One region of the Thalassotalea castellviae genome, then DNA from elsewhere that is predicted to be linked to it. Evidence: predicted binding sites of a transcription regulator. Region 1 holds the regulator's gene; the other holds the start of a gene.
What was found. Region 1 encodes FliA, which starts transcription of late flagellar genes. Its sites were predicted from a motif close to CTAAAGNTNNNNNNNNNNNNGCCGATA; they were not measured.

Region 1 (3,424 bases):
ATGAACATCAGGCTAATGAACCCTTAGAAAATCATCAAGCGTCAGGGATCAGTCCAGCAAGTAAAAATAATCGTGTAGATATTGGCGCGTCGGAAGAAGTTGAAAAGATGCGTAAAGAAATGGCGTCTATCAGAGAATTACTTGAGCACCAAGTATCAGGGTTAATGTGGCAAGATATGGCGAAAAAAGATCCTTGCAAAGCCTTGATGGTCAACCGTTTATTAAATATTGGCATTAATGATCAAGTTGCGGATCAAATCTCAAGCGCAATTCCTGTTCACAATAATGAAGAACAAGCTTGGGAGACGGCGAAAGAATTATTAGCTCAACAATTAAACACCACTAACAATGATATTATTCATCGTGGTGGCGTGGTTTCATTAGTGGGACCTACCGGGGTGGGTAAAACCACCACTATCGCTAAATTAGCGGCAAGATTTGCTCAAATTCATGGCGCGGACAAAGTGGCTATGATCTCAACAGACAGTTATCGAATTGCCGGTTTTGAACAACTTTCTACTTACGGACGTATTATTGGTTGCCAAGTAAAGCTAGCTAAAGATGCAAAAGCGTTAGATACTCTATTAGAGCAATATGCTGATAAAAAACTAGTTTTAATTGATACTGCAGGAATGGGGCAACGAGATATGCGTCTTTCTGAACATTTAACCGCATTAATGGCAAATTCTCGTGTTAGAATTCGTAATTATTTAGTGCTGGCTGCGAATACGCAACAGCGTGTAATGCAAGAAAATGTGGAACGATTTAAAAAAGTACCATTAGCGGGTGCTATTTATACTAAACTTGATGAAAGTCTAAGTATTGGCGAAATCATTGCAACTTCTATTCAAAATGGATTAGCAATAGGTTATCTTACTGATGGACAAAGAGTTCCTGAAGATATTAAAGTTGCAAATGCTGAAAAGTTAGTTACGCTTGCAGATAGATTAGCAACAAAAGTAAATTGCCAAAATTCATGGCGGCCAATGCCAACAAGTCATGCAGTGAGTATGTAAACAATATCGACGCAGATATTGAGCAAAATAGAGAAAAAATTAATGATAGATCAGGCGAGTGGCTTACGAAAAATGCAAGAAAATCATCAAATAAAAGTCATAGCAGTTTCTGGTGGTAAAGGTGGGGTAGGCAAAACCAATGTTTCATTAAATACGTCAATTGCCATGGCGCAATTGGGGAAAAGGGTTTTAGTCTTAGATGCTGATTTAGGCCTCGCCAATGTCGATGTAATGCTAGGTTTAAGAGTTCAACGTAATCTCTCACATGTATTATCAGGTGAATGTGAGCTTGATGATATTATTTTAAAAGGCCCTGCTGGAATCAATATTATTCCTGCTACCTCGGGCACTCAATCTATGGTGGATTTAACCCCGTCAGAACACGCTGGTTTAATTCGTGCTTTTAGTGATATGCGAACGCAATTTGACGTGTTAGTTGTTGATACCGCAGCAGGTATATCAGATATGGTGCTAAGTTTTACTCGTGCCGCACAAGATGTATTATTGGTGGTGTGTGATGAACCAACGTCAATCACTGACTGTTACGCATTAATGAAACTACTTAGTCGTGATCACGATGTCTTTAAATTTAAAGTTGTGGCAAATATGGTGAGAAGTCCAAAAGAAGGCCAACAACTTTTTGCTAAACTTTCCAAGGTATCTGACCGATTTTTAGATGTCGCTTTGGATTTAGTTGGCGTAATCCCTTTCGATGAAAATATTAGAAAATCAGTAAGAAAGCAGCAAGCAATTGTTGAGGCGTTTCCAGACTCACCTGCCGCTAAAGCCTTTAAAGCATTAGCGAGTAAAATTACTAAATGGCCAATTCCCCATCATCCATCTGGCCATCTTGAATTTTTCATTGAGCAGTTATTAGAAAACTAGTCAAAAGAGTAGACTACTTTGGTAAAAGCTAATACTTATAATGTTCACATTGATAAAAGCGCATTGCTTGAACAGCATACCGTTTTAGTCAAACGTATTGCCTATCACTTATTGGCAAGACTCCCCTCTAGTGTCATCGTTGATGACCTTATTCAGTCAGGCATGATTGGCTTACTTGAAGCGGCAAATAATTTCGATTCTAGCAAAGGCGCAAGCTTTGAAACTTTCGCTGGTATACGGATCCGCGGTGCCATGTTAGATGAAATACGCCGCGGTGACTGGACTCCTCGTTCGGTTCATAAAAATAGCCGAATGGTGAGTGAAGCGATAAAAGCATTAGAAGCACAACTTGGTCGTGATGTAACAGATATTGAAGTTGCTGAAAAACTTGATATTTCGCTCAATGAGTACCATCATATTCTTAGTGAGGTAAGTTCGGGTAAAATAATAGGAATTGATGACCTCGGCGTGAGTGAAGATGTCATTCAATCATTTGAAGATAAAAACAATCATGACCCCTATGAGGACATAGAACAAATTATCTTTAAAAAAGCGCTTTCTGAATGCATTACTACTTTACCCGAGAGAGAAGCTTTAGTACTGTCACTATACTATGATGAAGAATTGAATTTACGCGAAATTGGCCAAGTTCTCGATGTGAGTGAATCAAGAGTTAGTCAAATTCATAGTCAAGCATTACATAGATTAAAAGCTCGTATGCAATCTTGGCAAAGTTAAGTACAATATATACCAGTAGTTTTTTAGATTTAAAAATTTTGAATGATCTCCCTGGAGGGTGCCTTGGATAAAAATATGAAAGTGCTTGTTGTTGATGATTTTTCAACAATGAGACGTATAGTTAAAAATTTATTGCGTGATTTAGGGTTCACTAACATTCAAGAAGCTGATGATGGTAGTACTGCATTACCTATGCTTAAAGAAGGTGAATTTGATTTTGTAGTAACTGATTGGAACATGCCTGGAATGCAAGGTATAGACCTTCTCAAAGCGATTCGCGCTGATGAAAAGTTACTTCATATACCTGTATTGATGGTAACCGCTGAAGCGAAAAAAGAGCAGATTGTTATGGCAGCCCAAGCGGGTGTTAATGGCTATATTGTTAAACCATTTACCGCAGCAACGTTAAAAACTAAGCTTGATAAAATTTTTGAACGCTTAGGATAATTGGCACTCTCTGTCAGGTAAGGATGTTGCATGAGTAAAGATAATGGTGTGCATGTTTCTTTGGAACAAGCGAAAATGCTTGTTGAATACATAGAAACAGGGCAGCAAGATAAAGCGGACGACTTAATCGCTGAAATTCAGAATCCTATCAACACTGAATTATTTGCTGAAATAGGCAAGTTAACGCGACAACTTCATGATTCTCTTATGAATTTTCAAGTTGATTCTCGCTTGAACGATCTTGCTAATGCTGATATTCCAGATGCTAAAGAGCGACTAAATTACGTTATTACTCGCACAGAAGAAGCGGCTAATAAAACGATGGATGCCGTAGAATC
Region 2 (3,424 bases), 360 kb from region 1:
GCAATTTTCCGTGCTTACCTGATGATGGCACGACCATTACTTTCCACCGAGATACCGCCTTAGCGTGTGAAGATTATCATTTACTGACATGGGATCACCCCATGGTGACCGGCGCGATGGATTTAGTGTTGTCGGATGAAATAGGCAATGCCAGTATTGGTTTATTAAAAAATCCAGCATTACCGGCAGGCACCTTCTTTTTAGAGTGTATTTTTACCATAGAAGCTATTGCCCCTAGTGAATTGCAATTGAATCGCTATTTACCCGTGACGCCAATTCGCGTATTAGTCGATAAAAATGGCAATGACTTAGCTGATAAAGTCAGTGAAGCTATTTTAGATCAACAACTGAGTCCAGTTAAAAAACAAGTCTCGTTACAGTTAGTAAAAGCGTTAAAAGATCAAGTTGCTCCACTAGTTGCGAAAGCAGAAAAGCATGCCGAGCAACAAGTTGCGGCGATACAGGCCAGAGCCCAAATAAGTATGCAAGATAAGCTTGAACAAGAATATTCTCGACTTACCGCGTTAAAGGCGATTAATCCAAGTGTTCGCCAAGAAGAAATAGACTTTATTAAAGTTCAGCAAAGTGAATTAACCAATTATATTCATAAAGCACAGTTAAAGTTTGAAGCGATTCGTTTGGTGGTTGTCAGTAACTAGTAACTGACAACCCAGCTTATTCAATTAATATAATAAGAGAGTAGAGATTGGCCGCAAATCCTGATTTTATTTATCGCCCACCGATGACGCCTTATCTTGATATAGTTTATCAAGATGACGATATAGTGGTGTTAAATAAACCAAGCGGCCTACTTACGGTTCCTGGCCGTTTAGCTGAACATAAAGATTGCTTACAAAATCGTGTCCAAACAATATTACCAACCGCCACAATCGTTCACCGTTTAGATATGGCAACTTCCGGTATTATTTTAATGGCATTAAATAAACCGGCACATGTTGAGATCAGTCGTCAATTTGAAAAGCGCCAGACCCAAAAGTCATATATCGCTCGAGTATACGGTAAAGTAGAAAACCAAACAGGCTCAGTCGATCAACCGTTAATTTGTGATTGGCCGAATCGCCCGAAACAAAAAGTTGATCATCAACACGGTAAAAAATCTCTAACCCATTATCGGGTTTTATCGTATCAAGAAAATTCAACCTTAGTTGAGTTAACCCCTGTAACGGGTCGTTCTCATCAATTACGAGTACATATGCTGTCTTTAGGTCATCCGATTTTAGGTGATCGACTTTATGCCCATGATAAGGCGCTTACTATTAGTCCAAGGTTACAACTTCACGCACAGTGGTTAACAATAATGCATCCTGTGACAAAGCAAACCATTACCTTTAACGCCACTTGCCCATTCAATTGATTTTCTTACAAATAGTTTTTAAAACTACCCCTAAAAACCATTTGATTCTATCGACTAAAGATAATCTAATGGAGAAAATGGCAAAATGGCCGATATAAATTTCAATATGTTTAATAATTTTTATAGGACAGTTGTGACTCGTCATTCATTACGGTTAATCACAGTAATTTTTGTCTGCTTTTTATTGCCGATGACTAATCTTGCCGCTGCCGTGCAAGCAGAAAATAACGACAATAAAACCGCCGAACAAACAACACAGCCGAAAGAAACAACACAAGACAAGCAAGAAGAAGCTTCAACAAGCGAAACGGAAGATGAAACAGCATCAGCCACTAAAAAAGCGCTAAGAAGTAATATTGATATCAGCGCTCCTATTGATACCTTTATCAATAAAAAAAATGACCTCGAACATTACTTACCTGCTGAAATTATTCAACCAATGTTGGTGGGGCCAAATGACCATATCACTTTGGTAAATACCAATAATGCGATCAGCAATAAAGGCGTGATGATTTTATTACCTGATTGGCAACAAACCGCCGCGAGTCCAAAAGCATTAAATGCTTTAAGAAATAATTTACCGGATCAAGGTTGGACTACTATCAGTATTTTGCCCCCCAACAAGCCCAACAATTATCCATCGCAGGCAATCAGTCAAACAGCAAGAGAAGAAGACAACAACAAGATTCTCACAGAATATCAGCAGCAACTTGCGAACCTAGTATCCGCCGTGATGACAAAGGCAAAAAGTTATCCCGGAATTATAGTTATTGTCGCCGAGGGACACCACGCTGCATTATTACTCAATATTTTTCAAGAAGAATTAGCTGAACAGCCAACAGCATTAATTATGTTAAGTGCACATTTAAATGATACGCAAACGAATATTAGCTCAGCTAAAAGCTTATCCTTATTAGAACTACCTGTACTGGATTTATACCTAAAAGCTGATAACCACTTAGTTGACAGCAGCCTAAAATTAAGAAAAAAATTCGTCAACCAAGAATTAAAGTCTAATTTTAGACAAATGAAAATTTACAATACCCGTACCGGCTATTACCCTTCAATGCCGCTAATTAAAGCAATTAACGGCTGGCTAAAATCAATTGGCTGGTAAGTTTAATCCTGTACAAAAAAGCGTTTATTTAAATAAACGCTTTGGGTAATGAGTCTTGATTGGAAATGACGTTTTCAGAACGAAGTGAAAATTAATTAAGATCAGAATCAACCCAATATTTTGTCCCTTGTAAAGTGGCTTGTAACGCTAATCCATTCTCGGTCATTTGATAAATTGACACGCCGTTTACCACAGTGACAGCTTTACTCCCTTCTGCGCCTTTTTTACCTGATTTTGCAGCAACATCCGCTTGACCTGAAAAATCCCAGCCGTATTCAATAAAGTCATTTAAGGCATCGCGAGTATGGAAAATAAACACGGCACTAAAGTCTTTTACTCCAAAGCCTATTCCAATGCCTGCAGAGCCCATATTCATATATGTATTCTTACCTGATTGATTATCATGTACGACTCCACTACCGCCTCCAGCAGAAAAAAAGACTAAATTAACACCAATATTTGAAAACACAGCATAGCCTTTTGCCTCCGCTATTTTTTCTTTTACGCTCGGCTCTTCTTGATAAAGTTTGGCTAATACGTCTTTACTCATATCAAGCACTTCTTGTCGATCAGCTTGTTTATCCGCGAGCACATTCAACGATATCAATGCGCAGATCATAACTATTAAATATTTTTTCATTAAACTTTCCTTACGTGAAATAAACTCTAATATTCAAAATACAACTTCAACTGCTCAGTAAAAACACCTGAGGCCCTGCTCAATAATTTATAAGTTTAGTTGAATATCGTTAACTTCCTTTCTTGATTGCAGTAACCATTTCATAAGCGGCTTGAATATCCTGTGTTTTTTGTTTAGCAACATCCATCATTTCTGGCGGTAACCCCTTCGCAACTAATTTATCTGGGTGATGTTGTGCCATCAATTTACGATAAGCTTTTTTGATTTCTTGACTTGTACTAGATTTATTCAC

Region 2: RM573_RS06020 (DUF3530 family protein) is a predicted target of FliA. The motif match lies at 1,444-1,470, and genes of this name have one in related genera.

Annotation. Positions count from the first base shown of each region.
Region 1 is NZ_JAVRIF010000002.1:161,119-164,542, reverse strand. It holds gene flhF (flagellar biosynthesis GTPase FlhF) at 1-1,016, shown strand, start outside; gene RM573_RS04440 (MinD/ParA family protein) at 1,059-1,901, shown strand; gene RM573_RS04435 (RNA polymerase sigma factor FliA) at 1,920-2,639, shown strand; gene cheY (chemotaxis response regulator CheY) at 2,703-3,086, shown strand; gene RM573_RS04425 (protein phosphatase CheZ) at 3,117-3,424, shown strand, end outside.
Region 2 is NZ_JAVRIF010000002.1:521,832-525,255, forward strand. It holds gene rapA (RNA polymerase-associated protein RapA) at 1-659, shown strand, start outside; gene rluA (bifunctional tRNA pseudouridine(32) synthase/23S rRNA pseudouridine(746) synthase RluA) at 743-1,375, shown strand; gene RM573_RS06020 (DUF3530 family protein) at 1,509-2,492, shown strand; gene RM573_RS06025 (lipid-binding SYLF domain-containing protein) at 2,584-3,132, opposite strand; gene djlA (co-chaperone DjlA) at 3,242-3,424, opposite strand, start outside.